Regions from separate parts of the Citrobacter sp. VF227 genome, predicted to be linked through region 2. Evidence: predicted binding sites of a transcription regulator. Region 2 holds the regulator's gene; each other region holds the start of a gene.
The links. Region 2 encodes PurR, which represses purine synthesis genes. Its sites were predicted from a motif close to CANGCAAACGTTTGCNTG; they were not measured.

Region 1: a site for PurR is predicted at 7,905-7,922, ahead of purM (phosphoribosylformylglycinamidine cyclo-ligase). Genes of this name have one in related genera too.
Region 3: a site for PurR is predicted at 8,504-8,521, ahead of purE (5-(carboxyamino)imidazole ribonucleotide mutase). Genes of this name have one in related genera too.

What each region holds. Positions count from the first base shown of each region.
Region 1 covers NZ_JBRFVF010000001.1:1,499,804-1,510,103, forward strand. Annotated here, with positions in the region: gene ACU8YC_RS07360 (AI-2E family transporter) at 1-1,043, opposite strand, end outside; gene bepA (beta-barrel assembly-enhancing protease) at 1,270-2,733, shown strand; gene arsC (arsenate reductase (glutaredoxin)) at 2,746-3,105, shown strand; gene ACU8YC_RS07375 (DnaA inactivator Hda) at 3,140-3,841, opposite strand; gene uraA (uracil permease) at 3,937-5,226, opposite strand; gene upp (uracil phosphoribosyltransferase) at 5,323-5,949, opposite strand; gene ACU8YC_RS07390 (6-phospho-beta-glucosidase) at 6,133-7,563, opposite strand; gene purM (phosphoribosylformylglycinamidine cyclo-ligase) at 7,984-9,021, shown strand; gene purN (phosphoribosylglycinamide formyltransferase) at 9,018-9,659, shown strand; gene ppk1 (polyphosphate kinase 1) at 9,872-10,300, shown strand, end outside.
Region 2 covers NZ_JBRFVF010000001.1:238,114-248,413, forward strand. Annotated here, with positions in the region: gene ACU8YC_RS01230 (RluA family pseudouridine synthase) at 1-354, shown strand, start outside; gene mdtK (multidrug efflux MATE transporter MdtK) at 391-1,764, opposite strand; gene ACU8YC_RS01240 (riboflavin synthase) at 1,982-2,629, shown strand; gene cfa (cyclopropane fatty acyl phospholipid synthase) at 2,665-3,813, opposite strand; gene punC (purine nucleoside transporter PunC) at 4,104-5,309, opposite strand; gene punR (DNA-binding transcriptional activator PunR) at 5,423-6,355, shown strand; gene purR (HTH-type transcriptional repressor PurR) at 6,352-7,377, opposite strand; gene cydH (cytochrome bd-I accessory subunit CydH) at 7,675-7,764, shown strand; gene ACU8YC_RS01270 (MFS transporter) at 7,940-9,109, shown strand; gene sodB (superoxide dismutase [Fe]) at 9,149-9,730, opposite strand; gene ACU8YC_RS01280 (C40 family peptidase) at 9,858-10,300, opposite strand, start outside.
Region 3 covers NZ_JBRFVF010000002.1:688,563-698,862, forward strand. Annotated here, with positions in the region: gene ACU8YC_RS10760 (fimbrial biogenesis usher protein) at 1-1,274, opposite strand, end outside; gene fimC (type 1 fimbria chaperone FimC) at 1,282-1,974, opposite strand; gene fimI (type 1 fimbrial protein subunit FimI) at 2,017-2,550, opposite strand; gene fimA (type 1 fimbrial major subunit FimA) at 2,628-3,182, opposite strand; gene folD (bifunctional methylenetetrahydrofolate dehydrogenase/methenyltetrahydrofolate cyclohydrolase FolD) at 3,754-4,620, shown strand; gene ybcJ (ribosome-associated protein YbcJ) at 4,622-4,834, shown strand; gene ACU8YC_RS10790 (metal-dependent hydrolase) at 4,959-5,483, shown strand; gene cysS (cysteine--tRNA ligase) at 5,575-6,960, opposite strand; gene ppiB (peptidylprolyl isomerase B) at 7,134-7,628, shown strand; gene lpxH (UDP-2,3-diacylglucosamine diphosphatase) at 7,631-8,353, shown strand; gene purE (5-(carboxyamino)imidazole ribonucleotide mutase) at 8,592-9,101, shown strand; gene purK (5-(carboxyamino)imidazole ribonucleotide synthase) at 9,098-10,165, shown strand; gene ACU8YC_RS10820 (carbamate kinase) at 10,202-10,300, opposite strand, start outside.

The DNA of each region.
Region 1 (10,300 bases), 1.3 Mb from region 2:
CCATCCGGCCAGGCATGCATTACCGCTTTGATTAACGTCGCCAGTGGGATCGCAAAGAATACGCCCCAAAAGCCCCACAGGCCGCCGAATATCACGACTGAGAGAATAATGACCAGCGGATGCAAATTTACCGCTTCAGAGAACAGCACCGGCACCAGCAAATTACCGTCCAGCGCCTGGATAATCAGGTACACGGCAAAACAGCTCCAGAACTCGGTACCAAGCCCGAACTGGAACAACGCCACACCGACCACCGGAATCGTCACCACAAAAGCACCGATATACGGGATCAGCACGGAAAATCCGACCAGCACCGCCAGCAGCAGCGAATAGTTGAGGCCAAACATCAGGAAGCCGAGCCAGGTCGCTACGCCGACCACCACCATTTCCAACACCTTGCCGCGGATATAGTTGGTGATTTGCTGGTTCATCTCTTTCCACACCTGCCCCGCCAGCCCGCGATTACGCGGCAGCACCCGGCGCACGGCGTTCAGCATTTGTCCTTTATCTTTGATCAGGAAGAACACCATCAACGGGACAAGCACCAGATAGACCGCCAGCGTTAGTAAACCGACCAGTGAAGCCAGCGAATATTTCACCACCGAATCGCCCATGGTGAGCATTCGCGAGCGCATATTCTCCGCCATCGCATCAATAATGCCCGCATCCATCAACGCCGGATAACGCCGCGGCAAGGTAGCGGCAAAATCAGACAGTTTATTGAGCATGCCGGGCATATCGCGGATCAGGTAGATCCCCTGCTGCCACGCAACGGGCATCACCACAAACGCCATCAGCAGCAAAATACCGACAAACAGAATAAGTACAATCGATGTCGCCCAACGTCGTGAACAACCAATATGCTCCAGCCGCACCGTTGGCCACTCAAGCAGATACGCCAGCACTATGGCGACCAGTAGCGGCGCCAGAAGACCGCTAAAGAAGAACAGGATGCCAAAACCGGCAACCAGAATAATCAGCAGGGCAATGGCTTCGGGGTCGCTAAAGCGGCGACGATACCATTGCATCAACATTTCGAGCATAAAACCCTTCCATGAACCCAATAGCGGGATTGCGATCCCGAATTGTATCGAAATGTCACAAAAAAGACTTCGCTTTTTATGGCTGATTACGCAAAGTGAAAAGACATTTTTCCTGGGTGTTCATCGTCAGGTTTCGCAGTTACACTCCCTAAGCTTGCGGAGTGTGAACGATACTTCACGGCATTGGTCAAATGGCTATCTCAAAAAAGAATACAGGACAGAGGTTATGTTCAGGCAGTTGAAAAAAAACCTGGTTGCTACCCTCATTGCCGCACTGACTATCAGTCAGGTCGCGCCCGCATTTGCAGACACCGCGGACACCCTGCCTGATATGGGAACCTCGGCAGGGAGTACGCTTTCCATAGGACAGGAAATGCAGATGGGCGATTATTACGTACGCCAGCTGCGCGGTAGTGCGCCATTAATTAACGATCCGTTGCTGACCCAATACATTAATTCTCTGGGTATGCGTCTGGTCTCGCACGCCGACTCGGTAAAAACGCCCTTCACCTTCTTTTTGATTAACAACGATGAAATCAACGCCTTTGCTTTCTTTGGCGGCAACGTTGTCCTGCACTCCGCACTATTCCGCTATTCCGATAACGAAAGCCAGTTAGCATCGGTCATGGCGCACGAAATCTCCCATGTCACTCAGCGCCACCTGGCACGTGCAATGGAAGATCAGAAACGCAGCGCGCCGTTAACGTGGGTTGGAGCGTTAGGTTCAATTTTATTGGCGATGGCCAGCCCGCAGGCGGGTATGGCTGCGCTGACCGGTACGCTGGCAGGTACACGTCAGGGTATGATTAGCTTTACGCAACAAAATGAACAAGAAGCAGACCGTATCGGTATTCAGGTACTGCAACGTTCGGGCTTTGATCCCCAGGCCATGCCAACGTTCCTCGAAAAACTGCTCGATCAGGCCCGTTACTCTTCGCGTCCGCCGGAAATTTTGCTGACTCACCCCCTGCCTGAAAGCCGTCTGGCGGATGCCCGTAACCGCGCCAACCAGATGCGTCCGGTTGTCGTCCAATCATCGGAAGATTTTTATCTTGCTAAGGCGCGAACATTGGGCATGTACAACTCAGGTCGTAACCAGTTGACCGATGACCTGCTGAGTAACTGGTCGAAAGGCAACGTACGTGAACAACGTGCCGCCCAGTATGGGCGTGCATTGCAGGCGATGGAAGCCAGCAAATATGACGAGGCGCGTAAAGCGCTGCAACCGCTGCTGGCGGCGGATGCAAACAATGCCTGGTATCTCGACCTGGCAACGGATATCGATCTCGGCCAGAAGAAAACCAGCGACGCCATTAACCGGCTGAAAAACGCCCGTGACCTGCGAACCAACCCGGTACTGCAGCTTAACCTGGCGAATGCGTATCTACAGGGCGGACAAGCCAAAGAAGCGGCAACCATCCTGAATCGCTATACATTTAACCATAAGGATGACCCTAACGGTTGGGATCTGTTAGCGCAAACGGAAGCCAACCTGAACAACCGCGATCAGGAGCTGGCGGCGCGCGCTGAAGGGTATGCCCTCGCCGGACGTCTGGATCAGGCGATTTCGATGCTCAGCAGCGCAAGTTCCCAGGTGAAACTGGGCAGTCAACAACAGGCCAGATACGATGCCCGTATCGACCAGCTACGCCAGCTGCAAGAACGCTTTAAACCGTACACCAAGATGTAACAGGAAAGAAAAATGTCCGACGCGATTAAAATCTACCATAACCCACGCTGCTCCAAGAGCCGTGAAACACTGGAATTACTGAAGTCCAACGGCGTGGATCCGGAAGTGGTGCTATATCTGGAAACCCCGGCTGACCCCGCGACCCTGCGTGAACTTCTGCAGATGCTGGGCATGTCCAGCGCGCGTGAGCTGATGCGCCAGAAAGAAGATCTCTATAAGTCACTTAACCTGGCGGACAAAAACCTGAGTGAAGATGCGCTGATTCAGGCAATGGTAGAAAACCCGAAACTGATGGAGCGCCCCATTGTGGTTGCCAAAGGCCAGGCACGAATTGGACGTCCCCCGGAGCAGGTACTGGAAATCGTCGGTTAACCTGAAACCTGCCGCAGTCTTTTGGCTGCGGCGCTTACAGCTTCAGTATCTCTTTTACGAACGGAATGGTCAGCTTACGCTGGGCGGTGATTGATGCATGATCAAGTTGATCCAGCGTCATAAACAGCGTACGCATTTCCCGATCCAGACGCTTAAGCAGAAAGCGTCCCACATCTTCCGGCAGTTCAAACCCACGTAGCCTGGCGCGTAATTGCAACGCCTGCAGTTTATCTTCATCAGAAAGCGGCTGTAGCTTATAGATTTGCCCCCAGTCCAGGCGCGAAGCGAGATCTGGCAGCCCCAAATTGAGCTGCCTTGGCGGGCGATCACCGGTGATCAGCAGCCGAGTTTTCCCCGACTCCAGGATGCGATTGTAGAGATCGAAGATCGCCATTTCCCATAGCGAATCGCCGGCCACGCATTCGATGTTGTCGATGCAGACCAGCGACAAATGCTCCATACCGTCAAGCACCTCGGGGACGAACCAGGTGCGCTTATCAAGCGGCACATAGCCTACCGCATCGCCCCGCGCAGACAGTTCCGCACAGGCTGCATGCAGCAAATGGCTACGGCCAGCGCCTTCACGCGACCAAAGATAAATATACCCGCTATGTTCCTGACGCAGCACATTTTGCAGTGCAGCCAGTAAAGAGGAGTTATCCCCCGGCCAGAAACTTGCGAAAGTTTCGTCGTCAGGCAGATAAAGTGGCAAAGAGAGCTGTGCCGGTGTGTTCAGAGATACCTCAACCCAGGATTTCATAAAATCGCGTTGAGTTTAACACAGAAATGCGTCGCGATAGAACCGGGCAGCGTCGCCGCCCGGTCAAAGGTTTACTGTTGCTCAGTGTCGGCATCTTTGGCGTCAAGCACCACTTCTTCCGGACGCAGCAGGCTGATAACTTTGAAAATCAGGCTCAGACAGACACCCACAATAGTCGCCAGCGCCATGCCTTTCAGCTCAGCAGCACCGATGTGAACTTTCGCGCCGCTGACGCCGATGATCAAAATAACCGAGGTCAGGATCAGGTTCTGTGCTTTGTTGTAATCAACTTTTGACTCGATTAGCACGCGAATACCGGAAGCACCAATCACGCCGTACAGCAGCAGAGATACGCCGCCCATGACCGGCAGTGGAATGATTTGGATCGCCGCAGCCAGTTTACCCACGCAAGAGAGCAGAATGGCGAAAATCGCCGCGCCACCAATAACCCAGGTACTGTAAACGCGGGTAATCGCCATAACGCCGATGTTCTCGCCGTACGTGGTGTTCGGCGTAGAACCGAAGAAGCCGGAGATCACCGTCGACAAGCCGTTAGCAAACATAGAACGATGCAAGCCTGGATCGCGAATCAAATCTTTTTTTACGATATTCGCCGTTACCACCAGGTGCCCGACGTGTTCAGCAATAACCACCAGCGCCGCAGGCAGAATGGTCAGAATAGCGACCCATTCAAAGCGCGGTGTGTAAAACGTTGGCAGAGCAAACCAGTGAGCCTGCGCTATCGGCGTGGTGTCCACGACGCCCATCACGAAGGAGAGCGCGTAACCGGCCAGCACCCCAATCAAAATCGGGATAATCGCCATAAAGCCACGGAACAGTACGGAACCAAATACCGTCACCGCCAGCGTCACCATTGAGATGATGATGGTTGTTGAGTCTGGCGCTTGTCCTTCAGCAGGCAGTAATCCCGCCATGCCCGCAGCGACCCCAGCCAGCTCCAGACCGATGACGGCAACGATTGCGCCCATAGCCGCAGGCGGGAACATTACATCCAGCCAGCCAGTACCGGCTTTCTTAACAATGAATGAAACCAGGCAGAAAAGGATGCCACACATAATGAAACCGCCCAGCGCCACTTCATACCCTAGCGGCAGCAGCAGCAGAACCGGGGAAATAAACGCGAAACTGGAACCGAGGTAAGCCGGAATTTTACCTTTACAAATAAAGAGATACAGTAACGTACCAATGCCGTTAAACAGCAGAACGGTAGCAGGGTTGATATGAAACAGGACTGGCACCAGTACCGTTGCGCCAAACATGGCGAACAGGTGCTGCAAACTAAGCGGGATTGTCTGTAAAAGCGGCGGTCTTTCACTCACCCCGATAGCACGGCGCGTCATAGTGTTTTCCTCTGAGTGTTGTTTGTTATTAGCGATTGGGTTGTTTTATTCAAAAAAAAGCCGACTCTTAAAGTCGGCTTCTTTTTATTTATTCATTTACTTGGTACCAAAAATCTTATCGCCGGCATCGCCGAGCCCAGGAATAATGTATCCGTGCTCGTTCAGTCCCTGATCGATGGAGGCGGTGTACAGCTCGACATCCGGGTGCGCTTTTTCCAGCGCCGCGATACCTTCCGGCGCGGCAACCAGTACCAGTACTTTAATGCTGCTGCAGCCTGCTTTTTTCAGCAGGTCGATGGTAGCGATAACCGAACCGCCGGTTGCCAGCATCGGGTCAACGATCAGCGCCATACGCTCATCAATGTTAGAAACCAGCTTCTGGAAGTATGGAACCGGCTCCAGCGTCTCTTCATTGCGGTACATACCTACCACGCTGATACGCGCGCTTGGAACGTTTTCCAGTACGCCTTCCATCATGCCCAGGCCCGCACGCAGAATTGGCACAACGGTGATTTTTTTACCTTTGATTTGGTCAACTTCAACCGGACCATTCCAGCCTTCAATGGTCACCTTTTCGGTTTCCAGACCAGCGGTTGCTTCATAAGTCAGCAGGCTGCCAACTTCCGAGGCGAGTTCACGAAAGCGTTTAGTGCTGATGTCGTTTTCACGCATCAGTCCCAGCTTGTGTTTGACGAGTGGGTGTTTGACTTCCACGATCTTCATACTCTTCTCCTTTCCTCAGACGAGTGGCAACCACAAAAAAAATCGCCGGATTATACCGCTTTTCGTCTCTGGCGCAACACTGCATACGCTTGATATGGATCAACCAAAATCGTTTGCGTCCGGATGATGAGTATAAAACAAGCCCCGCTTTGAGGTCGGGGCTTATTGTCAACACTATGAATTTTAAATATTTTCAGCGTTGCTCTGGATGACGTTTCGATACCAGGAAAAAGATTTCTTCGGCGAGCGTGCTAATGTCCCACTCCCGTCATTATTTTTATCAACATAGATAAAACCGTAGCGTTTTTTCATCTCCCCCGTCCCGGCCGAGACTAAATCAATACAGCCCCACGGGGTATAGCCCATCAGATCCACGCCATCTTCCACCACCGCTTTTTTCATTTCGCGGATATGCGCGGCCATATAGTCAATACGATAGGAATCATCCACCGAGCCGTCGGCCTGCTGCACGTCAATCGCACCAAAGCCGTTTTCTACAATAAACAGCGGCAGTTGATAGTGATCCCAGAACCAGTTCAGGGAATAGCGCAAACCGACCGGATCAATCTGCCAGCCCCAGTCCGACTTCTGCACGTACGGGTTAGAAACCAGGCTTTTCGACTCATCGTAATCCAGCTGTGGATTATCTGCCGTAGCCTGCGTCGCGAAAGACATATAATAACTAAAGCCAATGTAATCAACGCAGCCTTCAGTCAGTACCTGGCGATCTTCCTCGGTGATATCAAGTAAAAAGCCACGGCGTTCGAAATAGTTCATCAGATGCTGCGGATACTTGCCGCGCACGTGTACGTCAGTGAACCAGTAGCGGCGGTGCATGGCGTTCATCGCCATCATCATGTCATTCGGCGCACAGGTCAGCGGATAAATTGGGCACATCGCAATCATGCAACCAATTTGCAGCGCCGGATTTATCTCACGTGCGGCCTTTACTGCCAGCGCGCTCGCTACCAGCTCATAGTGCGCCGCCTGGTACATGACCGGTTCGCGATCTTCACCGGGCAGGTATTTCAGACCAGAGTTAGTAAAGGGCGCGAAGTCTTCGTGATAATTTGCCTGATTGTTAATCTCATTAAACGTCATCCAGTACTTCACTTTGTGCTGGTAACGAGTGAAAACCACCCGGGCAAAACGGACAAAAAAGTCGATCAGCTTACGGTTGCGCCAGCCGCCATATTCCGTCACCAGATAGTAGGGCATCTCGAAGTGCGACAACGTAATCACCGGCTCAATGCCATATTTCAGACATTCGTCGAACAGATCATCATAGAACTGCAGGCCAGCTTCGTTGGGTTGCGCTTCGTCGCCTAAGGGAAAAATCCGCGTCCAGGCAATAGAAGTACGAAAACATTTAAACCCCATTTCGGCAAACAGCTTTATGTCGTCTTTATAGCGATGATAAAAATCGATGGCATCGTGGTTAGGGTAATTTTTACCGGCAATGACACCGTCAGTAATTTCACGCGCCACACCATGCGCCCCCGCCGTCATGACATCGGCAACGCTAATTCCTTTACCGCCCTCCTGCCAGCCACCTTCCAGTTGATGAGCAGCGACAGCGCCACCCCACATGAAATCTGCTTTAAATCCTGACATCCCCTTCCCCTATCGTGATGAGTCTGCGCAAAACGCTCTATACCCGTCATACTTCAAGCTGCATGTGCGTTGGCTTTTCTCGCTCACTCCAGTTACGTACTTATGTACGCTCCTGGAGATTCGCTGCGTCGCCGCCTTCCTGCAACTCGAATTATTTAGGGTATAAATGAGGTTCGTAACAGAAAACAGAAACCGGTTTCAGTACGATACTGTGCATTCCGCTGGCAGGTTTCAAGCACAAGACTGTACCCGGTTTCATTTTCGTGGCGCAGTTCAAACAAATAGATAAATGATTGTAAGATGCTGAAAAAATCAGCAGATAAAACTTGATGCAGAGCAGGCTCGCAAACGTTTGCTTTCCCTGTTAGAATTGCGCCGAATTTAACTTTTACTGCAAGTAAACATGTGGGGAAGCAGGCAGTGACCGATAAAACCTCTCTTAGCTACAAAGATGCCGGTGTTGATATTGATGCAGGTAATGCTCTGGTTGATCGAATCAAAGGCGTAGTAAAGAAAACGCGTCGTCCGGAAGTTATGGGTGGTCTGGGTGGCTTCGGTGCGCTGTGCGCATTGCCGCAAAAATATCGTGAACCGGTACTGGTTTCCGGCACTGATGGCGTTGGCACAAAACTGCGTCTGGCAATGGATCTGAAACGTCACGACACTATCGGTATTGACCTTGTCGCTATGTGCGTGAACGATCTTGTCGTTCAGGGTGCTGAGCCGCTGTTTTTCCTCGACTACTATGCGACCGGCAAACTGGATGTAGATACCGCAGCCAGCGTCATTAACGGGATTGCCGAAGGTTGTCTGCAGTCTGGCTGTGCACTGGTCGGCGGGGAAACGGCAGAAATGCCGGGGATGTACCACGGCGAAGATTACGATGTGGCGGGCTTCTGTGTTGGCGTCGTCGAAAAATCAGAAATTATCGACGGTTCTAAAGTGGCTGACGGCGACGTACTGATTGCGCTCGGCTCCAGCGGTCCGCATTCCAACGGCTACTCTCTGGTGCGTAAAATTGTTGAAGTCAGCGGTTGTGACCCGGAAACCACCGAGCTCGAAGGCAAGTCGCTGGCCGATCACTTGCTGGCCCCGACCCGCATTTACGTAAAATCCATTCTGGAACTGATCGAGAAGGTTGATGTGCATGCCATTGCCCATCTGACCGGCGGCGGTTTCTGGGAAAATATTCCACGCGTTCTGCCAGACAACACGCAGGCCGTGATCGACGAATCTTCATGGCAATGGCCAGCCGTCTTCAACTGGCTGCAAACGGCGGGTAACGTTAGCCAGCATGAGATGTATCGCACCTTTAACTGCGGCGTAGGCATGGTTATCGCCCTGCCAGCTCCGGAAGTGGACAAAGCCCTGGCTTTGCTCAATGAGAAAGGTGAAAACGCATGGAAAATCGGTATCATCAAAGCTTCTGATTCCGAACAGCGTGTGGTTATTGAATGAAAAACATTGTGGTGCTCATTTCCGGCAACGGAAGCAATTTGCAGGCGATAATTGACGCCTGCGAACAGAAAAAAATCAATGGCACCATACGTGCAGTATTCAGTAACAAGGCCGATGCGTTCGGCCTTGAACGCGCACGCGAAGCGAATATTCCGGCGTACTCGCTGGAAGCCGCCCAGTTTGCCAGTCGCGAAGCCTTCGACCGCCAACTGATGCAAGAGATTGACGCCTGGGCACCCGATGTGGTGGTGCTGGCCGGTTATATGCGCATCCTCAGCCCGGCGTTTGTCGCACACTATTCTGAACGATTGCTGAATATCCACCCGTCTTTATTGCCGAAGTATCCAGGCCTGCACACGCACCGTCAGGTGCTGGAAAATGGCGATGAAGAGCATGGGACCTCCGTCCACTTCGTCACCGATGAACTGGACGGTGGACCGGTTATTCTCCAGGCCAAGGTTCCGGTATTTGAAGGCGACAGCGAAGATGATGTCACGGCACGGGTTCAGGCCCAGGAGCACACCATTTATCCGCTGGTGGTAAGCTGGTTTACCGATGGTCGACTGAAGATGCGTGATAACGCTGCATGGCTGGACGGCGTTCGTCTGCCGCCACAAGGTTACGCCGCCGACGAATAATAAAAAAACCTGTAAACCGGATCTCACCCTCCGGTCTACAGGCATAAATACCTTTTCCGGTTAACATCTCCGGTATTCATCTATGCTCCCCCTTTCTCTTTGCTATCAGACGGTTTATTGTCATATTTTTCTGGCACAGTTGGACATCTGAGAGCAATGCTCGCCATAATAAATCGGTAGTGTCCCGTGAATGAAACGGAGTAAAAGTGGTAATGGGTCAGGAAAAGCTATACATAGAGAAAGAACTCAGTTGGTTAGCGTTCAACGAACGCGTACTCCAGGAAGCTGCTGATAAATCAAACCCGTTGATCGAACGGATGCGTTTCTTAGGCATCTATTCCAACAACCTCGACGAATTTTACAAGGTTCGCTTTGCCGAACTGAAGCGCCGAATCATTATTAGCGAAGAACAGGGTTCAAACTCTCACTCCCGCCATCTGTTAGGCAAAATCCAGGCTCGCGTATTAAAAGCCGATCAGGAATTTGACGGACTGTACAACGAGTTGTTGCTGGAGATGGCGCGCAATCAGATTTTCCTCATCAACGAACGTCAGCTGTCGGCCAATCAACAGAGCTGGTTACGCCATTACTTCAAGCAATATCTCCGCCAGCACATTACGCCGATTCTGATTAATCGCGAG
Region 2 (10,300 bases):
GCAGCGATAGCCAAAGACCCGGCGTTGTTTCCACGGATGTCGATTTGCGCCTTCAACGGCAAACCCGCGCGCTCGCGCTATCAGGTTGTTGAGCGTTTTCATTATCGCCAGGAAAATGGGGCGTCACTCTGCCTGACCCGGGTACAACTGACGCCTGAAACCGGGCGTACCCATCAACTGCGGATCCACTGTCAGTTGTTAGGACATCCGATTTTAGGCTGTGATTTGTATGGAGGTTGTCTGCTGCCTGGCACTGAAAGAGCGCCGCGACTGATGCTGCATGCCAGTGAATTGCATTTCAGGCATCCCATCAGTCAGGAATGGATGAATGTCCAAAATGCCAGTCCGTTCTGAGGATGAAAAAAGCCGCCAACGGCGGCTATTTGGGTATTATCGTGCAGCTCGTTGCAATATAACCGCTGACGGTTGGCGTTGTAGAAAACGCATTCGCAGCATCATCAGCACCGCCGCAGAAGTCAGGCCGATAATAAAGCCCATCCAGAATCCTGCTGGCCCCATCCGGTCAACCACCAGATCGGTCAGCGCCAGAATATAGCCGCTCGGCAGACCCAGCACCCAGTAGGCCGTAAAGGTAATAAAGAAAATTGAACGGGTATCTTTATAACCACGCAGGATACCGCTGCCAATAACCTGGATAGAGTCAGATATTTGATACACCGCCGCCAGCAACATGAGCTGTGCTGCCAGAGCGACAACTTCCGGGTTATTGTTGTAGAGCAGGGCAATGTGTTCACGGAATGTCACGGTGAAAATCGCCGTTACCACGGCCATGCAGACACCGACGCCCAGACCCGTTCTGGCTGCGGTTTGGGCATCCAGCGTGGAACCCTGGCCCAGACGATAACCGACACGAATGGTGACGGCGGCAGCCAGAGACATCGGCAGAACGAACATTAACGAGCTGAAGTTCAACGCGATCTGGTGTCCGGCGACGTCAACAATCCCCAGTGGGGAAACCAGCAATGCGACTACTGCAAACAGCGTCACTTCGAAAAACAACGCCAGCGCGATAGGTAAACCCAATTGCACCAGACGCTTCATTACTGCGGTGTCCGGCTTCTGGAAACCACGCTCATTACGGATGTCGCGCATTGAGCGTGCGCGTTTAATGTAAGACAGCATCGCGATAAACATTACCCAGTAAACCGCTGCCGTAGCGACGCCACAACCCACGCCGCCCAGTTCCGGCATGCCTAAATGCCCATAAATGAAAACGTAGTTAACCGGAATGTTCACCAGCAGGCCGAGAAATCCCATCACCATCGCGGGTTTGGTCTTGGCCAGACCTTCGCACTGGTTACGGGCTACCTGGAAGAACAAATACCCCGGTGCGCCCCACAGCAGCGCGCGAAGATAGCCAACGGCTTTATCCGCCAGAGCCGGGTCGATGTTATGCATGGAGCGAATAATGTAGCCTGCGTTCCATAGCACGATCATAATCAGAACGGAGACGCTACCCGCCAACCAGAATCCCTGACGTATTTGATGGGCAATCCGATCGCGGCGTCCGGAACCATTGAGTTGCGCAATGACCGGCGTCAGAGCCAGTAACAGTCCATGGCCAAACAGAATAGCTGGCAGCCAGATGGACGTTCCAATAGCGACGGCAGCCATGTCCGTGGCGCTGTATCCACCCGCCATGACGGTATCAACGAATCCCATTGCAGTTTGAGCGATTTGCGCAAGAATCACCGGAATTGCCAGAGCTAATAACTGACGCGCTTCACTTACATACTTTTGCACGTGTACACCACTATATTGTTGTTATTTGAGAGACTAAAAAAGCCGCCTTATCTGGCAGCAAGGAGAAAAAGCTGGGGAAATTTCAGTCTATTGTAGCGAGGAATACGTAATTCTCCAGTGAAAAAACAGGCAGTAGCGGCGCATCGCTGGCAACCTGAATTTCCACCTGCTATTGTGCTGTGCAGAGATGTCTTAATTGAGTTCAGGAGTTAGAAGTATGTTTACGGGTATTGTGCAGGGCACCGCGAAATTGGTGTCTATTGATGAAAAACCAAATTTTCGTACGCATGTTGTGGAGTTACCTGAATATATGCTGGATGCGCTTGAGACCGGCGCATCGGTTGCCCACAATGGGTGCTGTCTGACGGTCACCGAAATCAACGGTAACCAGATAAGCTTTGATCTGATGAAAGAAACGTTGCGTATCACAAATCTGGGGGATCTGAAGGTCGGAGATTTGGTCAATGTTGAGCGCGCGGCAAAATTCAGTGATGAAATCGGCGGGCATTTAATGTCGGGCCATATTATGACTACTGCCGAAGTATCGAAAATTCTGACCTCAGAAAACAATCGCCAGGTGTGGTTTAAAGTTCAGGATCCGTCACTGATGAAATATATCCTGTACAAAGGATTTATCGGTATTGACGGCATCAGCCTGACGGTAGGCGAAGTCACACCGACACGCTTTTGCGTGCATTTGATTCCGGAAACCCTGGAGCGTACGACGCTTGGCAAGAAAAAACTGGGTGCGCGGGTCAATATCGAAATCGATCCGCAAACGCAGGCGGTGGTTGATACCGTTGAGCGTGTGCTGGCGGCGCGAGAAAGCGCTATCAGCAACGTCACAGGTGAAGCAGGAGCCTGAGAGTAAAGCCCCCGTTAGCACGGGGGCGATAATAATTAGCGGGGAACGCGTAGGCCGTGTTCAACTCCGCGGGAGAAAACCACCTGCCATAGCTGAATGTCGCGAGCGCGAAATGCGCCTGCGCAAGCGTTCAGGTAATAGCTGAACATCCGTTTAAAGCGCTCGGTGTAATTATCGGCGATTTCAGGCCAGGAACTCATGAAACGTTCGTGCCAGGCCATCAGGGTGGTATCGTAATCCGCACCAAAATTATGCCAGTCTTCCATCACAAAATGCGGCTCGCTGGCGTTGGCAATTTGGCGAACTGACGGTAAACAGCCGTTCGGGAAGATATATTTATTGATCCACGGGTCAACGTTATTGTCGGTTTTATTAGAACCGATGCTATGCAGCAAAAAGAGACCGTCCGGTTTTAAATTGCGATCGACTACGTCAAAATAGGTCGCGTAATTTTTCGGTCCTACATGTTCAAACATGCCGACGGAGACAATGCGATCAAATTTGTCGTTCAGGTCGCGATAATCCTGCAGCAAAATGGTGACATCCAGCCCCGCACAACGCGCTTGCGCCATTTTCTGTTGTTCTGCAGAAATGGTCACGCCTACCACGCTTACGCCATATTGTGATGCCAAAAACTGGGACAAGCCACCCCAGCCGCAGCCTATATCGAGTATCCGCATTCCTGGCTGCAACTGCAGTTTTTCGGCAATCATTTTCAGCTTCGCCTGCTGGGCAGATTCCAGTGTGTCGGCATCTTTCCAGTAGGCGCAGGAATACTGCATATAAGGGTCGAGCATGCGGGAAAAGAGATCGTTGCCTAAATCGTAATGTTCTTTGCCGACAACCCACGCACGTTTTTTGGTCTGCAAATTAAACAGGCGAGCCGCTGCAATTCGCAGTGTATCTTTGAAATGGCGGGGGAGTTGGTTTTCAAGACCGGCGCGCAGGGCTTTACTAAAAAACATGTCCAGCCGGTCGCATTCCCACCAGCCATCCATATAACTTTCACCCAAACCTAACGATCCTTCCTGCAATACGCGCTTGAAAAATCTAGGGTTGTTAACGCGAATATCTGCCGGTGCCGGACCATTAACGGCGATGCCTGCACGGCTTAACAATTCACTGGTGATGCGGTACCAGTTATCATCCGGTACGCTGATGTCTTCTATACACGATGAACTCATAGCTTCTCCATCACTGGTCGGTGATCAGAACCTTAAAACAGCGTAGACGCTTTTTTGGGCTGTGTGAGAAATCTCACGAAATTAATCCGTGAATCTATAATCCGACGTAGAACAGAGGAAGGGAGGAACCCTTGCCGAAAAGACCATCCGTGGGAATACGAGAACGTTCTTGTTCCCGTTACCGCATAAAAATTATCGTTTTTTTAAAAACCGGAAATCAGTATAGGCCTGAATTTTTTATGATTCAACATATAATTGTTAGCGGGCTAATTAATAGCCCGCGGTAATTATTAGTGAGACTCTCCGTGGACAATTTGCACACGGTCGTCTGTTTGAGGGGTGCCAGCTTTCTGTGATTGCATTTTGTACCCTACGGCCGCCAGTAGCACCGTAGTCAGCATCACGCTGGTAGTGGTGAGCAGCGGGGTGGCGATCAGCCAGGAAACCACAAGGCTTGCCAGGAAGCATAAACCCAACTGCAACGTATTCTGCAATGCGGCTGCTCGTCCGGTCGCCTGCGGGAACGGGCGTAATGCCTGAGCGACAACGATAGGGTAGATGGCACCGTTGGCAATCGCCATCACGCAGAATGGGATCAGGATTTCAGCGAGCGCAACATGGTGAATAAAGCCGGTAGCCCAGGTGGCAACGACACTAATCGCATACAGGATGAGTAACCATGGCAGCAGTTGACGACCTTGCCATTTTTGTAACGCAGCGCGACAGCCGTAACCGCCGACTAAGAAGGCGATGGTTTGCGGTACATAGCTCAGGCCAATCACTGCCGGGCTGTAGCCCATTTCGCTGAGGATGAACGGGGAGCCCGTCAGCCATGCGAAGAAGCTCGCGGAACAGGCGGCATAAATCAGTACGTTCCCGCGATAGGTTTTCGAGCGTAGCAGGGTGGCGAATGTCAGTTTATCCTGGCTGTCGTCGCGCGCTTTAGCCGTTGGTTTTAAGCGCAGGGCAGGAAGCATCAGAATTAGGGTTATGGCAAACAGGGTGGCGAAAATGGCCTGCCAGGAAAAATGTACAAGGATCCAACTGCCTAACAACGGCGCCAATGCCGGAGATAATCCGACCAGCGGCATAATGGTGGCAAAGATGCGATTTACTTTTTGTGACGGATAATAATCAGTGACCAGCGCCTGCCAGATTACCGATGCCGCACAGACACCAACGGCTTGAACAAAACGCAGCGCCAGCAGGCCTGTGGCGTTTTCAACCCACAGCATGCCCAGACTACCCAGAGCAAAGATAGATAAACCCAGCAACAAAATAGGTTTGCGGCCGTAGTGGTCGGAAAGTGGCCCCCACAGAAGCTGTGCCACGGCAAAACCGGCTAAGAACAAGCTAAGGCTGGCGCTGACGGCTGATGCAGGCGTTTGCAGATCGGACTGAATTGCGGCGAAGGCGGGCAGATACATATCCGTTGCCAGAAAGCCGAGCACGCTAAGACCCGCCAGCCAGACTAAAAACCCTTTCCCAGGTTGCATCATCATTTCTCTTTTTTTAGCAGTAGAACAATGCCGCTGAGTGTAGTGAGTGTAATTCTTGCTGTGAAACGCTAATATTTGCTTACTGATTTCAAATTTTTTGCAGGCAGAATATGTGGTCGGAATATTCACTTGAAGTGGTTGATGCGGTTGCGCGTAATGGCAGCTTTAGTTCGGCCGCGCAGGAGTTGCACCGTGTACCCTCAGCGGTAAGCTACACCGTACGTCAGCTGGAAGAGTGGCTGGCGGTGCCGCTTTTTGAGCGACGTCATCGGGATGTGGAGTTGACGCCTGCCGGTGCGTGGTTTCTCAAAGAAGGCCGCTCTGTTATCAAAAAAATGCAGATCACCCGCCAGCAATGTCAGCAAATTGCCAACGGCTGGCGCGGACAGCTGGCGATTGCGGTAGATAACATTGTTCGCCCGGATCGCACCCGACAGATGATCGTGGATTTCTATCGTCATTTTGATGATGTGGAACTGTTGGTTTTTCAGGAAGTGTTTAACGGCGTCTGGGATGCGCTGTCCGATGGTCGCGTTGAGCTGGCAATTGGCGCCACGCAGGCGATTCCGGTGGGGGGACGCTATACCTTTCGCGACATGGGAATGCTGAGCTGGAGTTGCGTGGTGGCCAGCCATCATCCGTTGGCGTCAATGCCTGGGCCGCTTAGCGACGACACGTTGCGCAACTGGCCGTCGCTGGTGCGTGAAGATACTTCCCGTACGCTGCCAAAACGCATTACCTGGCTGCTGGATAACCAAAAACGTGTCGTGGTGCCTGACTGGGAATCTTCCGCTACCTGCTTATCCGCAGGGTTGTGTGTTGGCATGGTACCGACGCATTTTGCCAAACCGTGGATCGATAGCGGCAAGTGGGTCGCGCTACAGCTGGAAAATCCATTTCCTGATGCCGCATGCTGTCTGACATGGCAACAGAACGATACGTCACCTGCATTGAGCTGGCTGTTGGACTATTTAGGGGATAGCGAAACGCTGAACAAAGAGTGGCTGCGGGAGCCAGATGAGGCTCCCGCACAACGGTCTTAACGACGGTAATCGCGGAACGGGCCGTCGGCAACGGAGCGACGCTCTACCAGACGCGGATGCACCTCGATAGATTGCGACTCTTCGCGTTTATTCACGATACGGTCTAACAGCATATTGAAGGCCGTTTCACCGAGCGAATCTTTAGGCTGGTGAATGGTCGTCAGAGCCGGCGTGAAGAAACGGGCGTTGCGCACGTTGTCGTAGCCGATAAGCGAGATATCCTGCGGTACCCGCAGTCCCATCTCATCAGCGGCGCACAGCGCACCCATCGCCATGATATCGCCACCACAGAAGACGGCGGTCGGACGATGCGGCTGTGACAGAATTTGCTGCATGGCGCGATAGCCGGATTCAGGCTCAAAATCCCCCTGGACAATCCAGTTGTCCGGTACTTTTATCAGCGCTTCTTCCATCGCTTTCATAAAGCCAGCCAGACGCCCGGCTCCGGTGTTACGTTCCATTGGGCCTGGGATCACGCCAATCTCACGATGACCGCGTTCGACCAGATACCGACCCGCCATGTAACCACCTTCGAAGGCATTATCAATGACGGTATCGGTAAAGTCGGCTTTGGCCTCGCCCCAGTCCATGACGACCATCGGGATATGGCGGTATTCTTCGAGCATCGAAAGCAGCGACTCCGGATACTCAGAGCACATCACCAGCAGACCATCAACGCGCTTTTGCGCCATCATCGACAGATAAGCCTGCTGTTTTTCAAGGCTGTTCCATGCGTTACCCAGAATCAGGGTATAGCCTTTCTGGAAACAGTTTTTCTCAACGGCTTCGATAATTTCAGCGAAATAGGCCGCTTCACTGCTGGTGGCCAGCAAGCCAATAGACTTGGTGTGATTCACCTTCAGGCTGCGCGCAACTGCGCTCGGAGAATAGTGCAGCTCTTTGATTGCCGCCCAGACAGCATTACGCGTTTCTTCCGCGACAAAGCGCGTCTTGTTAATCACGTGTGATACGGTTGTAGTGGAAACGTTTGCTCGCTTCGCTACATCTTTAATTGTTGCCATTACATCTCACTCCAGACCATATCCTAAGCTCCTGAGAATACTCCAGGTAAACGTTTGCCTTCACACACCCTTAGCGCAACGTAAGGGTTGCGGCACGCCGGGAAAACGACACGGAACGTCAGGAAGGGGTCAATGGCCGGTACGCTAATCAAGTAAGCGTGGAATTTTGTCTGATCTTAACGAAAAGGGGAAGAGTTAAAAGCAGTTATCAATATAAATCGTGAGAGATTTTTGCTTTCAAGTGTGTAAAAATGCGCAATATCACTTTTTGTGTGGGAATAAAAAGGAGAAAACTTGATGAGCACCGATCTGAAATTTTCGTTAGTGACTACCATTATTGTTCTGGGTTTGATCGTCGCGGGTGGCCTGACCGCAGCGCTGCATTAATTTCCTCGAGGGAGTTAGCTCTCCCTCACTCTTTCCGCTCGTCTATCTCTTCTATTGTTTGCGAATAAGCAAAAGTCTTTTGCAATTTTGTTAACTTTATTAATTTTGCGATCAATGTCATGCTTTTGACTCTTATTTTATGTCGCGCCACGGCTCGACGTTACGGAGTCGCAATATGAAACTCAATTATCCTTTACTGGCGCTGGCGATCGGAGCGTTTGGCATTGGCACCACCGAATTTTCGCCAATGGGATTATTGCCCGTCATAGCCAAAGGAGTGGATGTTTCGATTCCGGCCGCCGGCATGTTAATCAGCGCGTATGCGGTTGGCGTGATGGTGGGGGCTCCGCTGATGACATTATTATTGTCTCATCGTGCGCGACGTAATGCGTTGATTTTCCTGATGGCGATTTTCACGTTGGGTAATGTCCTCTCGGCGATTTCACCGGATTACTCCACGCTGATGTTATCACGCATTTTGACCAGTCTTAATCACGGGGCATTTTTCGGCCTTGGCTCTGTGGTTGCTGCAAGTGTGGTGCCCAAACATAAACAGGCCAGTGCCGTGGCAACCATGTTTATGGGGTTAACCATTGCCAATATTGGCGGCGTTCCGGCGGCGACCTGGCTTGGTGAAAGCATCGGCTGGCGCATGTCGTTCATGGCAACGGCAGGGCTCGGCGTTATCGCCATGGTCAGTCTGTTCTTCTCATTACCCAAAGGCGGGGCGGGAGAGCGTCCGGATGTCCGCAGCGAACTGGCGGTACTTATGCGTCCTCAGGTGCTGTCGGCTCTGCTGACGACCGTTCTGGGAGCAGGGGCGATGTTCACGCTTTATACCTACATCTCACCGGTGCTGCACACTATCACTCATGCCACACCAGCATTTGTGACCGGTATGCTGGTGCTGATTGGCGTGGGCTTCTCAATCGGTAACTATTTTGGCGGCAAGCTGGCTGACCGTTCAGTCAATGGTACGTTGAAAGGCTTTTTACTGCTGTTAATGGTTATTATGCTGGCCATTCCTTTCCTTGCGCGTAATGAGCCTGGCGCGGCGGTCAGTATGGTGGTCTGGGGTGCGGCGACATTTGCAGTGGTTCCACCGTTGCAGATGCGAGTGATGCGTGTTGCCAGCGAAGCGCCGGGTTTATCATCGTCAGTCAATATTGGCGCATTTAACCTGGGGAATGCACTGGGGGCCGCAGCCGGTGGGGCGGTGATATCCGGTGGACTGGGTTACAGTTTTGTGCCTGTGATGGGGGCGATTGTGGCAGGGCTTGCGCTGCTGCTGGTGTTCATTTCCGCAAGAAGACAGCCTGAAGAGGCTTGCACTACCGCGAATTAATGCAAAAACGCAGAAGGAAGCCCTTCTGCGTTATCTTTTTTATGCTGCGAAGTTCTTCGCAACAAACTCCCAATTCACCAGCGCCCAGAAATGTTCCAGGTAGCCAGGACGAGCATTGCGATAGTCGATGTAGTAGGCGTGTTCCCATACGTCAACGGTCATCAGTGGCGTCGCGTCGGTGGTCAGCGGCGTACCCGCGTTGGAGGTTGAAACGATAGCCAGTTTGCCATCCGTTCCTTTAACCAGCCAGGTCCAGCCAGAACCGAAGTTTTTGATAGCGGCATCGGTGAACTGTGCTTTGAAATCTGCAAAGCTGCCAAAGGAGGCTGCAATGGCTTCGGCCAGTTTACCAGTCGGTTCGCCACCTGCGTTCGGTGCCAGGCAGTTCCAGTAGAAAGTGTGGTTCCAGACCTGGGCTGCGTTATTGAATACACCACCTTCAGAGCTACGAACGATCTCTTCCAGTGATTTACCTTCAAACGCCGTGCCTTTGATCAGGTTATTCAGGTTAGTAACGTAAGTCTGGTGATGTTTGCCATAGTGGTATTCCAGCGTTTCAGCAGAAATGTGCGGGACCAGAGCATCTTTGGCATACGGTAATGCAGGTAATTCGAACGACATTGCTTCTCTCCTTATTATTTATATTGAGTACACACAATAGCCTCATTGTGAGTAAGGATAGGGTAGCAAATTGAAAGGTTATGCAAAAGAAGAACTTACCCTACAGCATGTTCTGTAGGGTAAGTTTTTAGCGAATTGTTTTTGGCGTCATTACCCGGCGAGCGCCCACATAGTGGCGCTGCCAGTAATCTTCGCTCAGCGAGGTGATTTGAATTTCCCGGCCGCTGCGCGGGGACTGAATAAATTTTCCGTTGCCGACATACACACCAACGTGATCGGCTGTTCCGCGACCCTGAGTACGGAAAAAGACCAGATCGCCATTTTTCAGTTCGCCACGTTCAATCGGCGCGGCATCACGTAGATGGTACATTTCGTTCGCAGTACGGGGAATGCGGAATTTCACCAGATCTTTATAGGCATAATAGACCAGACCGCTGCAGTCAAACCCGGTTCTTGGCGATGTACCGCCCCAGCGATAAGGCTTGCCTATTTGATTCATCAGCGTGGACATGGCGGTTTTAGTGGCTTTCTGCACTTTGACCTTGTGTGCGTCAGCGAGCGTAGTCGGAG
Region 3 (10,300 bases), on a different contig from region 2:
GCCCCCCAGTCCCCCAGGTTTCGGCCTGTGCCTAAAACTAACGCGGTGTAGCGTGAGGCCAACTGCGTCCCACCATACGCGGTGTAGCCTTCTGGTAACCCGGCAATTAATGTTCCCTGGAAAAAGAACGGAGAAGACTGTTGGCTATTGCCGCTGCGAAAATCCCCGGCGACCACGTCATATTTGAAACGCCCTTCCCGCTGTAATAAAGGAACCGTGGAGTAAGGCACCGTATAGCGTTGTTGGCTGCCGTCCTTCTCATCCACCGTGACCTCAAGATCGCCGCTGGACGATGTCGGGTTAAGATCGGTTATCGAGAAAGCGCCGGGTGAAACATAGCTTTGATAAATCACATAGCCATTCTGGCGAATGGTCAGTTTCGCGGCGGTACGCGCAATGCCACGAACGGTTGGCGCATAGCCCTGTAAGCTGTCGGGATACATACTGTCAGAGGAGTAAAGGCGCGCACCGCGAAAACCGACGCTGTCAAAAACGTCGTTGCCGGTGTTGCTGTCGCCCATCACCAGTTCCCCCTTCAGCGGGATAATCGCGCGCTGAAGCCATGTGCCGATGTTTTTCCAGCTTTGTGAGCGGTACCCGTCGCCCTTGGAATAGCTCCAGGCACCGTTGTTTCTCAACCGCCAGGGGCCATAGTTCAGACCACTGAGCATACTCAGAAAATAGCTGTCCGTATCACTACCACGGCTGCCGGTGAAACTGTAGTTAACCAGCGCGGCCGGAATGCCTTCATCCCACTCTTCCGGTGGAATATAGCCGCGCGCGCTGTTTAACATCGAGGCCTGTGGCAGGCTGATGTTTAGTCGCAGGGTAGAAAAATCAAACGCAATCTCGCTGCCTGGAATCGCTTCAGGTAGATTGATACAGGTATCGTTAGGATCCTTACTGAGTGCCGGAAACGCGGCGATATTGACGCCAAGACGCTTCACCCAGTCGAGCCCAAAGCACGGCATCAACCCGCCAGACTTCTCGCCTGCTTTTGCCGCACTGGTGACAAAACGAATATCCTGAGTGGCAACAAACTCATCATTGCGCCAGATATCCACACGATAGACACCTTCAGGCTGGTGATTGCCTTTTTCAAAACGTGATAAATCCGCCACGGTTGCCGTATCCGCAGATAAAAAGGCCGGATTAAAATAGCTTTCCCCGTAGCTGAGAGAGGGAAAAAGCGCCGCCAGCGTGGACAACGCCACCCCCGCCAGCGGTGGCGTAACCCCCGGAAACAGGCCAGGAAAATACGTTGTCTTATTCATCGTTATCTCAACGCACACTAACCGTTTTGGCCGGGGTCACAGCGCCATAATCATTGACCGTCTGGAACGTAACGTTGCCCTGCACGCCCGTTGGTAACAGAACCTGTGCATCGCTTTTCGGTGCAACCATCACGTTATCTACCTTCGTTTTCCCCACGTTGAGATTGACCAACGTGACGTAATACGCTGACGGATTGTTAATTTTCAGGTGATTGCCGGAACGGGCAAACGTCAACATCCCCGGCGCATCTTCCGGGATTTGCGGCAAATTATTCGGACGCACGAAAAGTTTGATACGTGACAGGATCGCCAGTTGCAAAACGTTTTTGCCCTCAAGGCTGTTTTTATTGACTGACGGAATGGCTTTTACGTTCATCCAGAACAGCGACTCACGGTCTTTGGGTAGCGGAACACCTGCATAGATGATACGCAGCGTGTTTTCGCTTTTGGGTTCGCTAACAAACAGTGGAGGTGTAACCACAAACGATTTTTCTTTAACACCTGCGCTATTCTCAATCCATGAATTTACCAGGTAACGTTCTTTGGTATCGCTATTGCCAATAGACAGGGACGTTTGTTTGGCATCAGCCGGATAAATAACGCGAGTGGCGCCTAATGCAATACCGCCAGCAGCATGAACACTGGCAGCAGAAAATAAGGCCAGAAAAAGGATAAAACCTGATTTCAGATAATTAGACATAAGCTACAAATACCTTTGATGCGATTATCGTTGGGAAATAAATCAGGGATAAACCAACGTAAACCACACGTCTGAACGAAGCGTTCCCGGGGTTATATTTTCCGATACAGCCCGATAGCGAGCAGTGAAATGAAACGTCATTTCTTGCGTTATAATTGGCGCATAATGAAGCGGCAGCGCATTCGGAATAATTTGCCGTTGACGCTCATCAAATAATGCCAGACCGATCCCCGAAGCCGCAGACGCATCACCGCTTGCAAGAAAAACCTGGGGATCTTCGGCTGGCGTCACGCCTGCAAACGCAATCCCAACATGGTCATAAACATCGGCGCTGCACGACGTTAAGCGCAGTGAAAACGGAACATTGGTAGAGGCGAAGCTTCCCGTCCCGGAGAAAGCACTCGTACGATACTGCCCCATTTGCACCCGCATATTCTGACTGTCAGTGGCGACCGTACAAGCACCATTGACGAGCTGTCCACGTAAGTGGAGGCGACCACTTTCCAGTATCACCGTATGTGCAAACACAGGCATTACGCACAGCATTCCTGCCAGCGCTACGCCTTTCCCTATCATCTGCCGCATCCTTCATCATCCCCGGATATTGCCTCATCCATTGAGGCGAACGTCATCCTTGCGCAACTCAAAACGGCTTATTCGTACTTCATGATGAACGTTGCGTCGGCATTTGCCTGACCCGGCGTAGCGCTTGCGGCAGTCGCTTTATAACGTGCAGAGAAACGCAGGGTGTTGGTTCCTTCTACCAGCGCCTGAGCGGTAGAGAAGGTCGCGCCATCAGGTTTCAGCGCAGTAGAGGCGTTGTCCAGAATCTCGATACCTACACCGCCAGCGGTGGTAGTGTTATTCCCTGAAGAAACAGCCAGCAGAGCCGAGTTGGTGGCATCCGCCTGACCAGAGAAAGCCACGGCCGCCGTCGCAGCAACGGCAGGATCGCAGTCATTCAGCACGATGGAGAACGGAATTTGTGCTGTTGTATCACCCACTGCGGCAAAACTGGCAGTACGATACTGGCCTAAAGTGACAACCTGATCGGATGACTGAGTACTGACTGCACAGGCTGCATTGACCAGTTCACCTTCAAAATGCACAGTACCGCCGCTCACGCTTACCGGATCGGCTGCAACCGCAGCACCTGCGACTAACATCAGGCTGGCAATAACAGAAGAGGTCATTAATTTACGTTTCATGGATTTCCCTTGAATTACACACATCCGGCTCCAGCATCCTGCGGGATCCGTTTTCATTATCGACATTAAATGTCAGGCTAATTATCTCTGCATCCTGTAAAGATATATATCGTAAGAGAATTAGCTAACCTTTTACCCTGACTCTCCTGAGTATTTGATTTACTAATTATCCTTCGCGAATATGACTATTCGTCACAGCGATAAATTAAACATTTCAATTAATGAAAAATACCTGCAAATCCTTTTAATAGCCCTGGCTAATTCTTAATGGGATCTAAGAAAAGTCTTGGTTAATATTACCTAAATGCCGCCTTAATAGTACGTAACAGTCTGGTTTATGAAGCATTACCCATAGAAAACCCAGGGTGATGAGATGTTTCATTCACGTTAATTTTAATTAGCGTGCTCATCATTTATTCGTTAGACTTTAGTCTCTGTACTGACACCATTTCCAGCCCGTGACAGCCCTGGCGCACATAAAAACGCAAACGAAAACTGACAGCACGTCCCGCTTCTGACAAAATAGTGGCATCCCCTTCGATTTAACGTAACAGACGGAATCCTCTCTCTGATGGCAGCAAAGATTATTGACGGTAAAACGATTGCGCAGCAGGTGCGCTCTGAGGTTGCTCAAAAAGTTCAGGCGCGTTTAGCGGCTGGATTACGCGCTCCGGGCCTGGCTGTTGTGCTGGTAGGTAGCAACCCGGCTTCGCAAATTTACGTCGCGAGTAAACGCAAAGCCTGCGACGAAGTGGGGTTCGTCTCCCGCTCCTATGACCTGCCCGAAACCACCAGCGAGGCGGAGCTTCTTGAGCTGATCGATACGCTCAATGCAGATACCACCATCGACGGTATTCTGGTACAACTGCCGTTACCTGCCGGTATCGACAACGTTAAAGTGCTGGAGCGTATTGCACCGGATAAAGACGTTGACGGTTTCCACCCGTATAACGTCGGTCGTCTGTGCCAGCGTGCGCCGCGCCTGCGTCCATGTACCCCGCGCGGTATTGTGACCCTGCTTGAGCGTTACAACATCGACACCTACGGCCTGAATGCGGTCGTCATTGGCGCTTCAAACATTGTCGGTCGCCCGATGAGCATGGAACTGCTGCTGGCTGGCTGCACCACCACCGTTACCCATCGCTTCACCAAAGATCTGCGTCGCCACGTTGAGCATGCCGATCTGCTAATTGTTGCCGTCGGTAAACCGGGCTTTATTCCCGGTGAGTGGATCAAAGAAGGCGCAATTGTGATTGATGTCGGCATCAACCGTCTGGAGAATGGTAAGGTTGTTGGCGATGTGGTCTTTGAAGATGCTGCCGCACGCGCGTCATATATCACGCCTGTCCCAGGCGGCGTAGGCCCAATGACCGTCGCCACACTTATCGAAAACACGCTCCAGGCGTGTGTTGAATATCATGATGTAAAGGACGTTTAAGATGGCCACATTTTCACTGGGGAAACACCCACATGTTGAACTCTGCGATCTGCTGAAGCTGGAAGGCTGGAGTGAAAGCGGCGCCCAGGCAAAAATCGCCATTGGCGAAGGGTTGGTGAAGGTCGATGGTGTAGTAGAAACGCGTAAGCGCTGCAAAATCGTTGCCGGACAGACCGTAAGCTTTGAAGGCCAAAGCATTACCGTCGTGGCATGATCCCTGGTGCCGGATGAGGTTAACCCCCTGTCCGGCTACTTCCTCTCTCATTTTCAGATAATAACTTCATCACCACTTCACAGCGAATTGTTAGCATGTCGTTTTTCCACACGAAGCGATCATCATGCCAACAATTGTTACCCACGCAGCCGTGCCACTCTGCTTAGGGTTAGGTCTCGGACTTAAAGTCATCCCCCCGCGCTTACTGTTTACTGGCGTCGTTCTGGCTATGCTGCCAGATGCCGATGTGTTGTCATTTAAGTTCGGTGTCGCCTATGGCAATGTGTTTGGCCACCGTGGATTTACCCACTCACTGCTGTTCGCCTTCGTGGTACCGCTGCTGTGCGTAATCATTGGCCGACGATGGTTTAAAGCCGGACTGATTCGCTGCTGGTTATTCCTGACGGTTTCACTGTTGTCGCATAGCCTGCTGGATTCTGTCACCACCGGCGGTAAAGGCGTCGGCTGGCTGTGGCTGTGGTCGGATGAACGGTTCTTCGCACCGTGGCAGGTGATTAAAGTCGCCCCGTTCGCGCTATCACGCTACGCCACACCATATGGGCATCAGGTAATAATTTCGGAGCTGATGTGGGTTTGGCTGCCGGGCGTTATGATGATGGGTGTGCTGTGGTGGTACAAACGTCATTAATAGTGCCTGATGGCGCTACGCTTATCAGGCCTACCGATCATTCCATCGTAGGCCGGATAAGGCGTAAGCCGCCATCCGGCAATATAGAGCGTTACTTACGACGCCAGGTGGTGCCCTGCGGACCGTCTTCCAGCACGATGCCCATCTCGTTGAGGCGATCACGCGCGGCGTCGGCTGCCGCCCAGTCCTTCGCTTTACGGGCATCCAGACGCTGTTGGATTAACGCTTCAATTTCAGCAACTTCACCGTCATCCGCCTGCGCACCGCTTTGCAGGAAGGCTTCTGGCTCCTGTTCCAGCAGGCCCAGCACGCTGGAGAGCTTACGCAGATGCGCAGCCATACCGTTAGCCGCCGCCATATCTTCACCCTTCAGGCGGTTAACCTCACGGGCCATATCAAACAGTACGGAGTAGGCTTCCGGCGTGTTGAAGTCGTCATCCATCGCTTCAATGAAGCGCGCTTCAAGGGCTTCGCCACCGGCTGGAGCAACGGACTTGTCAGTGCCGCGCAGCGCAGTATACAGACGCTCCAGCGCAGAGCGTGCCTGTTTCAGGTTCTCTTCGCTGTAGTTCAACTGGCTGCGATAATGGCCGGACATCAGGAAGTAGCGAATGGTTTCGGCGTCGTAGTATTTCAGCACGTCGCGCACGGTAAAGAAGTTGCCCAGCGATTTGGACATTTTCTCACGGTCAACCATCACCATTCCGGAGTGCATCCAGTAATTGACGTATTCACCGTCGTGCGCACAGGTAGACTGCGCAATTTCGTTTTCATGGTGCGGGAACATCAGGTCTGAACCGCCGCCGTGAATATCAAAATGATTGCCCAACTGTTTGCAGTTCATCGCAGAACATTCAATGTGCCAGCCCGGACGGCCCGCGCCCCACGGTGACGGCCAGCTCGGCTCGCCCTCTTTGGACATTTTCCACAGCACGAAGTCCATCGGGTTGCGCTTCACGTCAACCACGTCAACGCGAGCGCCCGCCTGCAGTTGTTCCAGATCCTGGCGTGACAACTGACCGTAGTTCGGATCAGTCGGGACGTCGAACATCACGTCGCCATTATCGGCAACATAGGCGTGACCTTTGGCGATCAGCTGTTCGGTGATCTCAATAATCTCGGCGATATGGTGCGTCGCGCGCGGTTCCAGATCCGGGCGCAAAATATTCAGCGCATCGAAATCGCGATGCATTTCTGCGATCATTCTGTCGACCAGCGCCACAAAGCTTTCACCGTTTTCATTCGCGCGCTTGATGATTTTGTCATCGATATCGGTAATGTTGCGCACATACTTCAGCTTATAGCCGAGGAAGCGCAGATAGCGTGCAACGACGTCGAAAGAAACGAAGGTACGTCCGTGGCCAATATGACAGAGATCGTAAACGGTAATACCACACACGTACATGCCGACTTCCCCGGCATGAATAGGTTTGAATTCCTCTTTTTGGCGCGTCAGTGTATTAAAGATTTTTAACATCGAAGATTCCGTGTAGACGTGTGTGGATAGTAAAGTCTGTATAATACCCATAATTGAGACCGGAAGCAGCACACTTTGCGAGGTGATCGCAGCTTGCGGTTATGCTATAACACACCCCTAACTCTGACCCTTGACGGGGTCGAAGCACCAATCTATCGGAACAGGATGCAAAAATGGTTACTTTCCACACTAATCACGGCGATATCGTAATCAAAACGTTTGATGATAAAGCGCCTGAAACAGTTAAAAACTTCCTGGACTACTGCCGCGAAGGTTTTTATAACAACACCATTTTCCACCGTGTTATTAACGGTTTCATGATCCAGGGCGGCGGTTTCGAGCCGGGCATGAAGCAAAAAGCCACGAAAGAAGCGATCAAAAACGAAGCGAACAACGGTCTGAAAAATACCCGTGGTACGCTGGCAATGGCGCGTACTCAGGCTCCGCACTCCGCAACCGCACAGTTCTTTATCAACGTTGCAGACAACGACTTCCTGAACTTCTCCGGCGAAAGCATGCAGGGTTGGGGTTACTGCGTGTTCGCTGAAGTGGTTGAAGGCATGGACGTGGTTGATAAAATCAAAGGCGTTTCCACCGGTCGCAGCGGCATGCACCAGGATGTGCCAAAAGAAGACGTCATCATTGAAAACGTGACCGTCAGCGAGTAATCGTGGCGACACTGTTTATTGCAGACCTTCACCTCTGCACAGAAGAACCGGCGATCACCGCCGGTTTTCTGCGTTTTTTAGCCGGCGATGCGCGCAAGGCCGATGCGCTATACATTCTCGGCGATCTGTTTGAAGCCTGGATTGGCGATGACGATCCTAATCCGCTGCATCATGAAATGGCCGAGGCGATAAAAGCGTTGGCTGACACCGGCGTCCCCTGCTTTTTTATTCACGGCAACCGTGACTTTCTGCTCGGCAAGCGTTTTGCCCGTGAAAGCGGCATGACTCTGCTGCCCGAAGAAAAAGTGCTCGACCTGTATGGCCGCAAGGTACTGATCATGCATGGCGACACCTTGTGTACCGACGACGCGGGCTATCAGGCGTTTCGCGCCAAAGTGCATCAACCCTGGCTACAGAAGCTGTTTCTCGCCCTGCCCCTGTTCGTTCGCCAGCGCATTGCCGCAAAAATGCGCGCCGGAAGTCTTGCCGCCAACAGCAGTAAATCGCTGGAAATCATGGATGTGAATCCGCAGGCCGTGATTAACGAGATGGAAAAACATCAGGTCCAGTGGTTAATTCACGGTCATACACACCGTCCGGCTGTCCACGAACTCACGGCCAATGAACAACCCGCTTTCCGCGTGGTATTAGGCGCATGGCATACCGAAGGCTCAATGGTAAAAGTCACGTCCAGCGACGTTGAGCTAATCGCTTTTCCGTTTTAATTCTGCAGGCACCCAGTTCCTCTTTACACAAAACTATTCGAGTTGCATCGAGGCGGCAAATCTGTGAGTCCCCTGGAGCTTACAAAAGTAAGTGACTGGGGTGAGCAGATGCAGCCAACAAAGAGGCAGCTTGAAGAGTGAAGTGTAAAGCGCGCAATCGTTTTCCTTGAGATTGAATTATGCTATTCTCGGTGGCCTCAAAAGTCGAGTGTAGTGCACCACAGGAGTTTTCAGACGCATGTCTTCCCGCAATAATCCGGCGCGTGTCGCCATCGTGATGGGGTCCAAAAGCGACTGGGCTACCATGCAGTTCGCCGCCGAAATCTTCGAAATCCTGAACGTTCCGCATCATGTTGAAGTCGTCTCCGCCCACCGCACCCCAGACAAGCTATTCAGCTTCGCCGAAAATGCTGAAGAGAACGGCTATCAGGTGATAATTGCCGGTGCCGGCGGCGCTGCACATCTGCCAGGTATGATTGCGGCGAAAACGCTGGTGCCTGTTCTCGGCGTTCCGGTGCAAAGCGCGGCGTTGAGCGGCGTAGATAGCCTCTACTCCATTGTTCAAATGCCGCGCGGAATTCCCGTTGGAACGCTGGCGATCGGCAAAGCGGGTGCGGCCAATGCGGCTCTGCTGGCAGCACAGATTCTTGCTACACACGACAAAACATTACACCAGCGTCTGGACGACTGGCGCAAAGCGCAAACCGATGAGGTGCTGGAAAACCCGGACCCGCGAGGTGCGGCATGAAGCAGGTTTGCGTACTCGGTAACGGTCAGTTAGGGCGCATGCTGCGCCAGGCCGGTGAGCCTCTGGGTATTGCGGTCTGGCCCGTCGGGCTGGATGCTGAGCCTGCTGCAGTACCTTTTCAGCAAAGCGTGATCACCGCAGAGATTGAACGCTGGCCGGAAACAGCGCTCACTCGCGAACTGGCGCGCCACCCAGCGTTTGTTAACCGCGACGTTTTCCCGATTATTGCCGACCGCCTGACGCAAAAGCAGCTTTTCGACAAGCTCGACCTGGCGACTGCGCCGTGGCAACTGTTGGCGGATAAAAGCGAATGGCCTGCGGTATTCGACAAACTGGGTGAACTGGCTATCGTCAAGCGCCGCATCGGTGGCTACGACGGTCGTGGGCAGTGGCGTTTACGCGCCAGTGAAACCGAACAACTGCCAGACGACTGCTACGGCGAGTGCATCGTCGAGCGGGGAATCAACTTCTCTGGTGAAGTGTCGCTGGTGGGGGCTCGTGCGCACGACGGCAGCACCGTCTTCTATCCGCTGACCCATAACCTGCACCAGGACGGTATTCTGCGCACCAGCGTAGTCTTCCCGCAGGCTAACGCCAGACAGCAGGCGCAGGCCGAAGCGATGCTCTCTGCCATCATGCAGGAACTGGGCTATGTCGGTGTGATGGCGATGGAGTGTTTCATCACCCCGGAAGGTCTGCTGATCAACGAACTGGCTCCGCGCGTACACAACAGCGGACACTGGACGCAAAACGGCGCCAGCATCAGCCAGTTTGAGCTACACCTGCGCGCCATTACCAATCTGCCGTTACCGACGCCGGTGGTGAACAATCCTTCGGTGATGGTAAACCTGATTGGTAGCGACCTGAACTACGACTGGCTGAAGCTGCCGCTGGTACACCTGCACTGGTATGACAAAGAAGTGCGTGAAGGTCGTAAGGTGGGTCATCTGAATCTGAGCGACAGCGATACAGCACGTCTTAGCGCGACGCTGGAAGCGCTTATCCCTCTGCTGCCGCCGGAATACGCCAGCGGCATTATCTGGGCGCAGTCAAAGCTGAAATAAAAAGACACGGGGCGGGTATACACACGCCCCGTTTTTTTACAGGCGGATACAGGTTCCAGCGTTGCCCGCCAGCGTATCTTCAATGCGTGACAGCGCGCCAATCCATGCTGGTTTCCCACGGCGTTTCACATATCC